DNA from 3 places in the Pseudomonas sp. PP3 genome. Region 3 is predicted to be linked to each of the others. Evidence: predicted binding sites of a transcription regulator. Region 3 holds the regulator's gene; each other region holds the start of a gene.

Region 1 (4,210 bases), 2.8 Mb from region 3:
GAAGCTGCCGAGTTTGCCGAACAGGTATTCAACAAGGCGCGCGAGGGCGATGCGGCCATGATGGCTGCGCTGCTGAGCAAAGGCCTGCCGCCGAACCTGCGCAACCACAAGGGCGACACCTTGCTGATGCTGGCCGCGTATCACGGCCATGTCGATACCGTGAAAGTCTTGCTCGAACACAAGGCCGATCCGGAAGTCCGCAATGACAACGGGCAAAGCCCGATTGCCGGCGCCGCGTTCAAGGGTGACCTGGCGGTGATCAAGGCGTTGGTTGAAGGCGGCGCGCAGGTGGAAGGCTCGTCATTCGACGGCCGCACGGCGCTGATGATGGCCGCGATGTTCAACCGCGTTGAAGTCGTCGATTACCTGATCAGCAAAGGTGCCGACCCGAAAGCCAAGGACGCCAATGGCATTACCGCGCTCGATGCCGCCAAGACATTGGGCGCTACCGACACCATCGCGCAGCTGGAAAAACTGCTGGGCTGATAGGCCTGCGAAAGATCGCAAGCTTCGACAGCACCCTTTAGGTAGGCGCTGTCGAAGGCTGCGATCTTTTTGGTTTTTGCGGTTATCCTTCGCACCTCAAAATTCCCTCGCTACAGGATCTACCCCATGAAAGCCGCACTCGTCGAACTCATCAGCAAAATCAGCTCCGGGTGCATGGGCGATGACGAAATCCAGAAAGTCGCTGACGAAGCGGCCCAGGCCTACGCGGATCCAGAGGGTTTTCTGACAGCCAACCCGGACATCAACTACGACGAAACCTTCCCGATCCCGTTGGGCGAGTGGGTCGTCGTCGGCAGCCTGCCGGAAACCGTGCTGTTCCAGGCCGACACCTACGTGGACCTGTTCGCACAGATCGTCGCCTCGTTTGGCCCTGGGGTCGATTTCAACCTCAAGCCCAAACAACTGGCCAAGACCGAAGCGCTGACCGCGCTCAATCGCATCCAGGTGCAGATGAGCAGCCTGAACAAGGAAAACGGCGGTTATACGCTGATGAACTTCAGCCAATTGCTGGACGACGAGTTGCAAGTGGTGCTGGTTTACGGCAATGACCTGCCACGGGTGCTGGAGCTGTGCGCCGAAGTCGGCATCGCAGCGGCGCCATCCCTCGAAGCGTTGAAAGTGGCCATTCACGTCTGAGGCCACAAAGCTGTCAATAAAAGGGAACCCTGGCCATGGCCGGCTATCCTAAGGGGGCATACCACTCTTCAGGAGCGTCACCATGGGTTCCACCTTTAACAGCCTGGTAGGCCTGATCATTCTTGCCCTGGATATCTGGGCCATCATCAATGTACTGAAAAGTGGCTCCGAGACCGGGATGAAAGTCCTCTGGGTGCTATTGATCCTGTTGCTGCCGGTTTTGGGCCTGATCATTTGGGCGATTGCGGGACCGCGGGGGAATGTCAGAATCTGACCGGGTTCTCAAGCCCGACGCATTTCCCCGGCAGGAGCGAGCCTGCTCGCTCCTGCCGTCTGGACGGCAGTTGATCCAGGGGAACGATTAGCCAGCTACCCAGGTCGAGATAGTTGTAAGCCCATTTGCGGGTTTGATCGAGGAGACTCCGATGTCCAACTGGAAAGTCACTTTCGTGGATGATCACGGTGAAACCGTCGACGAAATCTTCGAGTGCGAGGAATGCCCGAGCCATGAGCAGGCCGCCAAACTCATCAAGGAACGTTTCCTTCCTGTCGCCGCGAAGCTGGATCTGAACGATTTCGAAGGGCGAACCACTGACGCCAGCGTGAAAAACCTGAAAGCCCAGAACAGCATTCAAATCCTCGGCATCACGCCAATCTGAACACCTCCTGTCTCATTCACAACCAGGCCTTGGCAGCAGCTCTATCTTGGGGCTAATCTGCAATCGAGATCAGCGAATGGATCGCTAAGGTCTGGTCTTGTCAGCTCCATGCTTGTTTCCCGTCGGCACATCGGTTGCCGAATCGCTCGCACCCTCGGGTCGCGTGCGTCAGGGAGTACGGAAAGTCTATCCATCAGTTTGAGGAGGACGTTTCATGAGCACAGCCCATCAAGAAGACATCAGCAGCAGTGTGCTGCGCCGCATGAAAGAAGGCGGTTTTGATTTTTCACGGTTCCATCCCATCGAGTTCTACGCCATTTTCCCGGACGAGGAGCGGGCACGCAGGGCGGCACGTCAATTTCATCATGGTGAATCGCTGAATGCGCAAATCAGTGTGCGCGACGACGGCGCATGGGCGCTCGAACTGAGCAAAGTGATGTACGCCACTTACGATGACATCGGCGATTTCGAACAGGGTTTCGAAGCGGTGGTCGAGCCATTGGGCGGCATCATTGAAGGCTGGGGTGTCAAGCAGGAGGTACGAGGGCGACTCGCATAACGCTATGAACAGTAACAAGCATCAGCAACGGCTGACCTTTGGGTTGGCCGTTTTTGTTTTTGATTCACAACATTTCAGAAAGGCAAAAAAAAGCCGCCCAAAACGGGCGGCTAAAGGGAAGTTCGGTGAGCTTTTCAGCGAATGCACGGATTATCCCCAGTGCTGACCGGGCAGTGAAATCAACTCTGACTATGCTGGTGATAGGCGACAACAACGCCTTGCAATGAAGCGGGGGCGATCAGGTTGGGGCGTTTGCCGCACAGGATTGGTGCGGTGTGTCCGCGTTGAATATCCAACCGATTGATATCAAAGCGTTTATGCCGATGGCACGGGCCTTGCGAAGGCCTGCATGTCCGGGTGACAAGGAGTACGGCATGATCCGCACCTATTTTGATGAGATGTACGATGCCGGCGGCCAGGTCCGCCCGCATTATCGGGAGTTTGCCCGTTGGCTGGCCGAAACGCCTGACGAGCTTTTGGCACAACGGCGACGCGAGGCCGATCTGTTATTTCATCGCGCCGGGATTACTTTCACGCTCTACGGTGATGAGCAGGGGACAGAGCGCCTGATTCCCTTCGACACCATTCCCCGAAGCATCCCCGCCAGCGAATGGCGAGTGGTCGAGCGCGGTTGCATCCAGCGGGTCAAGGCGTTGAACATGTTCCTCGCCGACCTTTACCACGAGCAACGCATCATCAAGGCCGGGATCATTCCAGCCGAACAGGTGCTGGCCAACGAGCAATACCAGTTGGCGATGCAGGGCCTGGATCTGCACCGCGATATCTATTCGCACATCTCCGGCGTCGATCTGGTGCGCGACGGCGACGGCACGTACTACGTGCTCGAAGACAACCTGCGGACCCCGAGCGGCGTCAGCTACATGCTCGAAGACCGCAAGATGATGATGCGCCTGTTCCCCGAGCTGTTCGCGGCACAACGGATTGCCCCCATCGACCACTACCCGAACCTGTTGCTCGACACCCTGAAAAGCTCAAGCCCGATCGACAACCCGAGCGTTGTGGTACTGACCCCGGGACGATTCAACAGCGCGTTCTTCGAACATGCGTTCCTGGCACGGGAAATGGGCGTGGAACTGGTCGAAGGCGCGGATTTGTTCGTGCGCGACGACAAGGTCTACATGCGCACCACCGACGGCCCCAAAGCCGTCGACGTGATCTACCGTCGCCTCGACGATGCCTTCCTCGATCCGCTGGCGTTCAATCCGGATTCGATGCTCGGCGTACCTGGGCTGCTGTCGTCCTACCGTTCCGGCAACGTGGTGCTGGCCAATGCCATCGGCACGGGGGTGGCGGACGACAAATCGGTGTATCCGTTCGTGACTGACATGATTCGCTTCTACCTGGATGAAGAGCCGATTCTCAAGAACGTTCCTACGTGGCAGTGCCGTAATCCTTCTGAACTTTCCCACGTGCTGGCCAATCTTCCAGAACTGGTAGTCAAGGAAACCCAAGGCTCCGGCGGTTACGGAATGCTGGTGGGGCCGGCGGCGACGGCGGCGGAAATCGAGTCCTTTCGCGCACGCATCATTGCCAAGCCCCACGCCTATATCGCACAACCGACCCTGTCGCTGTCGACCTGTCCGACGTTTGTCGAAAACGGTATCGCACCGCGGCATATCGATCTGCGTCCGTTTGTATTGTCAGGCCGTGAAACCCGGGTCGTGCCCGGCGGTTTGACCCGTGTCGCCCTGCGCGAAGGCTCCCTGGTGGTGAATTCCTCCCAGGGTGGCGGAACCAAGGACACCTGGGTGGTCGAGGATTGAAGGAAGCCTGTCATGCTAAGTAGAACTGCCTCGGATTTGTATTGGATGTCGCGCTACCTGGAGCG
Region 2 (4,210 bases), 600 kb from region 3:
CAACCGGGGAGTTTGGCTTGATGCGACCACGGGCGATACGGCCAACACCGATCACACCCAGGAAGCTGTTGTAGTCCAGTGCGGAGATCTGCATCTGGAACGGACCGTCACGGTCAACAGCCGGCGCTGGTACGTTGTCGACGATCGACTGGTACAGCGGGGTCATGTCTTCAGCCATTTCGTTGTGGTCCAGACCGGCAATACCGTTCAGGGCCGAGGCGTAGACGACTTTGAAGTCCAGCTGTTCTTCGGTGGCACCCAGGTTGTCGAACAGGTCGAAGATCTGGTCCAGAACCCAGTCCGGACGCGCGCCTGGACGGTCAACCTTGTTGATGCACACGATCGGACGCAGGCCGGCTTCGAAAGCCTTCTTGGTCACGAAGCGGGTTTGCGGCATAGGGCCGTCTTGAGCGTCAACCAGCAGCAGAACGGAGTCAACCATCGACATTACGCGTTCAACTTCGCCGCCGAAGTCGGCGTGGCCCGGGGTGTCCACGATGTTGATGTGGTAGCCGTTCCAGTTGATGGCGGTGTTTTTCGCCAGAATGGTAATACCGCGCTCTTTTTCCTGGTCGTTGGAGTCCATCACGCGCTCGTCGTTGAGCTCGTTGCGCTCCAGAGTGCCGGATTGACGCAGGAGTTTGTCTACCAGGGTGGTTTTACCATGGTCAACGTGAGCAATGATGGCGATGTTGCGTAGATTTTCGATCACTTGTGTATCTCGATCAGAGGATTCGGTGCGCTGACAAGTCTTGGCAGCGATTTACAGTAGAGTCAGGCCTTGCCGTTACAGCTTGACGGCGGCGTCGGGGGGCCGGTGACGCAAGCCACAGGCAAACAGCCCCGGGCACTTAGCTCGGTCGATAAACGCGCACATTGGCATGCCCCTCACTGAGCAAATGGTGGGCATGCAGGCGACTCATAACGCCTTTGTCGCAATAAAGCAGGTACTGGCGAGTAGGGTCCAGTTCCTTGAAACGAGCGTTCAGTGCATAAAACGGCATCGTTTGTACCTCGATGCCAGCGAGGTCCAGCGGGTCGTCTTCAGCGGCATCCGGATGACGGATATCGATGACGATCTGACCGGCCAGCGCTTCGCTGACTTCTTCAATTTGAACATCCTGGCCCAATTCATCGATCACGCGATCGATCGGCACCAGTTTGGCGTTTTCGAGCGCGCGCTCGAGTACCGCCATATCGAATTCTTTCTCTTCATGCTCGACGCGATGGCGCTTGGCTGCGGTCTTCGGATTGACCGAGATGACGCCGCAGTATTCCGGCATGTGCCGGGCGAAATCGGCGGTGCCGATCTCGTTGGCCAGGTCGATGATGTCCTGCTTGTGGCTGGCGATGAGCGGACGCAAGACCAGTTTGTCGGTCACGCAGTCGATCACGTTCAGGTTCGGCAATGTCTGGCTCGACACCTGGGAGATCGCCTCACCGGTCACCAATGCCTCAATGTGCAGTCGATCGGCAATTTGGGAAGAAGCGCGCAACATCATACGCTTCAATACTACGCCCATATGACTGTTATCGACTTTGCCGAGAATTTCTCCCAGCACTTCCTCGAACGGCACACTGACAAATAACACGCGTTGGGAGCTGCCGTACTTCTTCCAGATGAAATGCGCGACTTCCATAACGCCCAGTTCATGGGCTCGTCCGCCCAGATTAAAGAAGCAGAAATGCGCCATCAGGCCGCGTCGCATGATCTGGTAAGCCGCGACGGTGGAATCGAAACCACCGGACATCAACACCAGCGTCTGTTCCAGCGCGCCCAGCGGATAACCGCCGATGCCATTGTGCTGACTGTGGATGACAAACAACCGTTGGTCGCGAACTTCGATGCGGACTTCGATTTCAGGCTTTTTCAGGTCGATCCCGGCGGCACCGCACTGACGGCGCAACTGGCTGCCGACATATTTCTCGATGTCTATGGAGCTGAATGGGTGCTTGCCGGCGCGTTTGCAACGCACCGAAAAAATCTTCCCGGCCAGCGCATCGCCGTAATGCTGTTTGCACTTCTCAACGATGTCGTCGAAATCCCCCAGCGGGTACTCGTCGATTTGCAGGAAGTGTGCGATGCCCGGCATGCAGCTCAGGCGCTCGCCCATCTCTTTCAGGGCCTTGGGGTCGCTGACGCGGGTTTCCAGCTCGAGGTTGTCCCACACGCCGTTCACCACCACAGCCGGGTCCAGATCGCGGAGCACGGCACGGATGTTCTTGGCCAATTGGCGGATGAAACGCATCCGTACCGGGCGGCTCTTGATGGTGATCTCGGGGAAGACTTTTACGATTAATTTCATGGAAACAGCGCGCGCAGGGCCTGCCGAAAAAGGGGGGCGCGGATTATAGCGGAAATTGCTCAAGGTTTAACCAGTTAATGTGCAGAAGGTTTTGCACGCACCAAAACAGGTCACTGCGCGACTTTAGCGCTACATTAAGGGGCGCTAATTCCGGCTTTTATGCGTCTCGGGCCTCTATAAGCGTGAAATTGGGGCAAAAAACCCATGCTGGGGCACTGGCATGCAATTTGCTCCCTTGTGAGGCAGGTTGCCTTGGCAGAGTATTCGCGCCGGCATCACAAACATTTAAGGGCATCCACTACCAGCCCTAAGCCACCCGGAGGACACTATGTCGAAGTCGGTTCAACTCATCAAAGATCATGACGTCAAGTGGATTGATCTGCGGTTCACGGACACCAAAGGCACTCAGCACCACGTGACCATGCCGGCTCGCGACGCGCTGGATGAAGACTTCTTCGAAGTCGGCAAGATGTTCGACGGTTCCTCCATCGCTGGCTGGAAAGGCATCGAAGCCTCCGACATGATCCTGCTGCCGGACGACTCCACCGCTGTTCTGGACCCGTTCACCGAAGAGCCGACCCTGATCCTGGTCTGCGACATCATCGAACCTTCGAGCATGCAAGGCTACGACCGCGACCCACGTGCGATCGCCAAGCGTGCTGAAGAGCACCTGAAAGCCACCGGTATCGGTGACACTGTATTCGCCGGTCCAGAGCCTGAGTTCTTCATCTTCGACCAGGTGAAATTCAAGTCCGACATCTCCGGCTCCATGTTCAAGATCTACTCCGAACAGGGTTCCTGGATGTCCGACCAGGACATCGAAGGCGGCAACAAGGGCCACCGTCCAGGCGTCAAAGGCGGCTACTTCCCGGTTCCACCGTTCGACCACGACCACGAAATCCGTACCTCCATGTGCAACGCACTGGAAGAAATGGGCCTGACCGTCGAAGTTCACCACCACGAAGTGGCAACTGCCGGCCAGAACGAAATCGGCGTCAAGTTCAACACCCTGGTGAAGAAAGCCGACGAAACCCAGACCCTGAAGTACGTTGTGCACAACGTTGCTGACGCCTACGGTCGCACCGCTACCTTCATGCCTAAGCCGCTGTACGGCGACAACGGCTCGGGTATGCACGTTCACATGTCCATCTGGAAAGATGGCAAGAACACCTTCGCAGGCGAAGGCTATGCTGGCCTGTCCGATACCGCTCTGTACTTCATCGGCGGCATCATCAAGCACGGTAAGGCCCTGAACGGCTTCACCAACCCGGCGACCAACTCCTACAAGCGTCTGGTTCCAGGCTTCGAAGCCCCAGTAATGCTGGCCTACTCGGCCCGTAACCGCTCGGCTTCGATCCGTATTCCTTACGTGTCGAGCCCGAAAGCCCGCCGTATCGAAGCACGCTTCCCGGATCCGGCTGCCAACCCATACCTGGCTTTCGCAGCACTGCTGATGGCTGGCCTGGACGGCATCCAGAACAAGATCCACCCTGGCGACGCAGCTGACAAAAACCTGTACGACCTGCCGCCTGAAGAGGCGAAAGAAATCCCACAAGTTTGCGGCAGCCTGAAAGAAGCCCTGGAAGAGCTGGACAAAGGTCGTGCGTTCCTGACCAAAGGCGGCGTGTTCTCCGACGACTTCATCGACGCCTACATCGCCCTGAAAAGCGAAGAAGAAATCAAAGTACGCACCTTCGTACACCCACTGGAATACGAGCTGTACTACAGCTGCTAATCCGGTAGCGCCTGCGCAAGCGGCGTGACAAGAAAGGCCTCCTTCGGGAGGCCTTTTTTATGGTCTTTTGATAACCCCCCGCAGCAAGCCGGCTCCTACAAGGGGATTTGTAGTGTCAGGGACACCCCGCAAATCATGCCCAAATGTTTAGCGACTTGGGTGTACCACC
Region 3 (4,210 bases):
ATCTTGGTGCCTTTGCCGGCCGCGAGCATCATCATGGCCATGATGCTTTTGCCGTCGACGGTGGTTTCCGGCGTGCGGCCGACCCTGATCGTGCAGTCCTTGAACTGACCGGCGACCCCAACGAATTTTGCAGATGCCCGGGCGTGCAGGCCCAGCTTGTTGATGATTTCGATTTCCAGAGCAGGCATCGCGATGTGAATCCTTTAGCTGAGGTCGCGGTGGCGAACCTGGACGTTCTTCAGGGATTGTTGCAGGGTCTTGCCCAGGCGTTCGGTCAGGTAGACGGAGCGGTGATGCCCGCCGGTGCAACCGATGGCAATAGTGACATAAGCGCGGTTACTGGCCGCAAAGCGCGGTAACCATTTGAGCAGGTACGCGGAAATGTCCTGGAACATCTCCTCGACATCCGGCTGTGCCGCCAGGTACTCGGCCACCGGTTGATCAAGACCGGACTGCGCGCGCAGTTCGGGCTTCCAGTAGGGGTTGGGCAGGCAGCGCACGTCGAACACCAGATCGGCGTCCACCGGCATGCCACGCTTGAATCCGAAAGACTCCACCAGAAACGCTGTGCCGGGTTCCGGCTGGTTCAGCAAGCGCAGCTTGATCGTATCGCGCAGCTGATACAGGTTCAGGTTGGTGGTGTTGACTTTGAGGTCGGCAAGATCGGCAATGGGGCCGAGCAGGCTCGTCTCGTCATGGATGGCTTCGGCCAGCGAGCGATTGGCGCTGCTCAATGGGTGACGACGGCGGGTTTCCGAAAAGCGTTTGAGCAGGGTTTCTTCATCGGCATCCAGGTACAGGACATCACACTGGATGTGCCGGCTGCGGACTTCTTCGAGCAGCTCCGGAAACCGCGACAGGTGACTCGGCAAGTTGCGCGCATCGATGGACACGGCAACCAGCGGTTGTGCCAGTTCGGTGTGGATCAGTGCGCGCTCGGCCAGCTCTGGCAGCAACCCGGCAGGCAGGTTGTCGATGCAGTAATAGCCGTTGTCCTCGAGTACATCGAGGGCGGTACTTTTACCTGAGCCGGAGCGACCGCTGACGATGATCAAGCGCATGATTAATGCCCGTTTTGCTCGTCCAGGACAACCTGATACAAGGCTTCATTGCTCGGCGCGCTGCGCAGTTTTTCACGCACTTCCTTGCGGTCGAGCATGCTGGCGATCTGACGAAGCAGTTCCAGGTGCGCATCGGTAGCGGCTTCCGGGACCAGCAGAACGAACAGCAGGTCAACCGGTGCGCCGTCGATGGCATCGAAATCGATAGGGGCGTCAAGGTGCATCAAGGCACTGATGGGTGAAGTACAGCCCTTGAGGCGGCAGTGGGGGATGGCGATACCGTTGCCAAAACCGGTTGAACCGAGTTTTTCACGGGCGACCAGGCTCTCGAAGACATCCTGCATGGCCAGATCCGGCACTTCGCGATGGATGAGGTTGGCAATTTGCTCGAGGGCTTTCTTTTTACTGCCGCCCGGCACGTTCACCAGGGAACGGCCGGGGGTCAGGATGCTTTCAAGTCGGATCATGGGTAGGGAGTGTTAACGACCGGTCGCGCCCTGGAGGAGGCTCTGGGTCTTTTCCTTATGCTTTTTGAGTTGTTTATCCAGCTTGTCGGTCAAGGCGTCGATCGCTGCGTACATGTCGGTATGTTCCGCGTTGGCGACCACTTCATTGCCGGGAATATGCAGCGTGGCTTCGATTTTCTGTTTGAGCTTTTCGACCGTCATCGTGACCTGCACGTTGGTGATCTTGTCGAAATGCCTCTCTAATCGTTCGAGTTTTTCGCCGATGTAGGTGCGAAGAGGTTCGGTCACTTCCAGTTGGTGTCCACTGATGTTGACTTGCATACAGCTTCTCCTTCGTTGCCAGTGCATAAAGCGGCAGATCAGATGATCTGCCACTGGAACGCTGTGGCGTGGCTCTACATCAACCGCTTGCGTTCGCTCGAAGGCGCGATCCCGAGGGATTCGCGGTACTTGGCGACGGTGCGGCGAGCCACCTGAATGCCTTGTGCCTCCAGTAAACCAGCGATCTTGCTGTCACTCAACGGCTTTTTCTGATTTTCAGCGGCAACCAGTTTTTTGATGATCGCGCGGATCGCCGTAGACGAGCATTCGCCGCCTTCGGAGGTGCTGACGTGGCTGGAGAAAAAGTATTTCAGCTCATAAATTCCCCGAGGGGTATGCATGAACTTTTGTGTGGTCACCCGGGAGATGGTCGACTCGTGCATGCCGACTGCTTCAGCAATGTCATGCAGGACCAGGGGTTTCATGGCTTCGTCGCCGTATTCCAGGAAGCCGCGCTGATGCTCGACGATCTGGGTGGCTACTTTCATCAGGGTTTCGTTGCGGCTCTGCAGGCTCTTGATGAACCAGCGGGCTTCCTGCAACTGATTGCGCATGAAGGTGTTGTCGGCGCTGGTGTCGGCCCGGCGTACAAAGCCGGCGTACTGGGCGTTGACCCGCAGCCGTGGCACCGATTCCTGATTGAGCTCCACCAGCCAGCGTTCGTTGTCCTTGCGCACGATGACGTCGGGAACGACGTACTCGGCTTCGGAGGACTCGATTTGCGAGCCCGGGCGCGGGTTGAGGCTCTGAACCAGTTCGATGACCTGGCGCAGTTCGTCTTCCTTGAGCTTCATGCGACGCATCAGCTGGCTGTAATCACGGCTGCCGAGCAGGTCGATGTAGTCAGTGACCAGACGCTTGGCTTCAGCCAGCCACGGTGTCTTGGCAGGCAGCTGGCGCAGTTGCAGCAACAGGCATTCGCCGAGGTTGCGGGCGCCGATGCCGGCCGGTTCGAATTGCTGGATGCGGTGCAGGACGGCTTCGATTTCGTCCAGTTCGATGTCCAGTTCCGGATCGAACGCTTCAAGGATTTCCTCGAGTGTCTCGTCCAGATAGCCCTGATTGTTAATGCAATCGATCAGGGTCACGGCAATCAGGCGATCGGTGTCGGACATCGGTGCCAGGTTCAGTTGCCACAGCAGATGGCTCTGCAGGCTCTCGCCGGCCGAGGTGCGGGTGGTGAAATCCCACTCGTCGTCATCGTTGCTCGGCAGGCTGCTGGCGCTGGTCTGGTAGACGTCTTCCCACGCGGTATCGACCGGCAGCTCATTGGGGATACGCTCGTTCCAGTCGCCTTCCTCGAGGTTATCTACCGTCGGGGCGCTTTCCTGGTAAGAGGGTTCCTGGATCTCTACGTTGGGTTTTTGTTCGGCGTTGTCGGCCAGGGGGTCGGAATTGTCGAAATCCTCGCCTTCTTCCTGGCGTTCGAGCATCGGATTGGACTCCAGGGCCTCCTGGATTTCCTGTTGCAGGTCCAGGGTCGACAATTGGAGCAGGCGGATGGCCTGTTGCAGCTGCGGTGTCATCGTCAGCTGCTGGCCCATTCTCAAGACTAGCGATGGTTTCATGGCAGGGGCTTAACACCTTATTCGCCGGCGCACATGCGCCATCCACTACAGGGCGCCGAAGCGCCAAACATAAGCAAATTATATGCCTGAAACTGAAGTGTTTGCCTAGAGCGCTGTAACAATAAAAACCTGTTGATTTTTACTGTTTGTCGCGAACTGTGCCGCCATCACGACTTCAGCGCTTACAGGCGGAACTCGTGGCCCAGATACACTTCCTTGACCAGATCGTTAGCCAGGATGGTCTCGGCGTCGCCTTCAGCGATCAGCTGGCCATCGTTGACGATGTAGGCGGTCTCACAGATATCCAGGGTTTCACGGACGTTGTGGTCAGTGATCAGTACGCCAATGCCTTTGGCCTTGAGGTGATGGATGATCTGTTTGATGTCGCCCACCGAAATCGGGTCCACACCGGCGAAAGGTTCGTCGAGGAGGATGAATTTCGGGTTGGTGGCCAGTGCCCGGGCGATTTCCACGCGGCGGCGCTCACCACCAGACAGGCTCATGCCGAGGTTGTCGCGGATGTGGCTGATGTGGAATTCCTGCAGCAGGCTTTCCAGTTCCTTGCGACGGCCGGCCTTGTCGAGTTCCTTGCGGGTCTCGAGGATCGCCATGATGTTGTCGGCTACCGAGAGTTTGCGGAAGATCGATGCTTCTTGCGGAAGATAGCCGATGCCAGCCTTCGCACGACCGTGCATTGGCTGGTGGCTGACGTCCAGGTCGTCGATCAGTACGCGGCCCTGATCGGCCTGCACCAGGCCGACGATCATGTAGAAGCAGGTGGTCTTGCCGGCGC

What was found. Region 3 encodes sigma-54, which starts transcription at its own class of promoters, with help from an activator protein. Its sites were predicted from a motif close to ANTGGCATNNANNTTGCTNT; they were not measured.
Region 1: a site for sigma-54 is predicted at 2,684-2,703, ahead of KHO07_RS08585 (circularly permuted type 2 ATP-grasp protein). Genes of this name have one in related genera too.
Region 2: a site for sigma-54 is predicted at 2,521-2,540, ahead of glnA (type I glutamate--ammonia ligase). Genes of this name have one in related genera too.

Annotation. Positions count from the first base shown of each region.
Region 1 is NZ_HG995459.1:1,834,382-1,838,591, forward strand. It holds gene KHO07_RS08560 (ankyrin repeat domain-containing protein) at 1-486, shown strand, start outside; gene KHO07_RS08565 (hypothetical protein) at 613-1,143, shown strand; gene KHO07_RS08570 (PLDc N-terminal domain-containing protein) at 1,226-1,417, shown strand; gene KHO07_RS08575 (hypothetical protein) at 1,569-1,802, shown strand; gene KHO07_RS08580 (ribonuclease E inhibitor RraB) at 2,017-2,361, shown strand; gene KHO07_RS08585 (circularly permuted type 2 ATP-grasp protein) at 2,736-4,145, shown strand; gene KHO07_RS08590 (alpha-E domain-containing protein) at 4,158-4,210, shown strand, end outside.
Region 2 is NZ_HG995459.1:6,016,464-6,020,673, forward strand. It holds gene typA (translational GTPase TypA) at 1-712, opposite strand, end outside; gene thiI (tRNA uracil 4-sulfurtransferase ThiI) at 852-2,306, opposite strand; gene glnA (type I glutamate--ammonia ligase) at 2,635-4,041, shown strand.
Region 3 is NZ_HG995459.1:5,415,757-5,419,966, reverse strand. It holds gene KHO07_RS24700 (HPr family phosphocarrier protein) at 1-188, opposite strand, end outside; gene rapZ (RNase adapter RapZ) at 204-1,061, opposite strand; gene ptsN (PTS IIA-like nitrogen regulatory protein PtsN) at 1,064-1,528, opposite strand; gene raiA (ribosome-associated translation inhibitor RaiA) at 1,541-1,849, opposite strand; gene KHO07_RS24680 (RNA polymerase factor sigma-54) at 1,924-3,417, opposite strand; gene lptB (LPS export ABC transporter ATP-binding protein) at 3,600-4,210, opposite strand, start outside.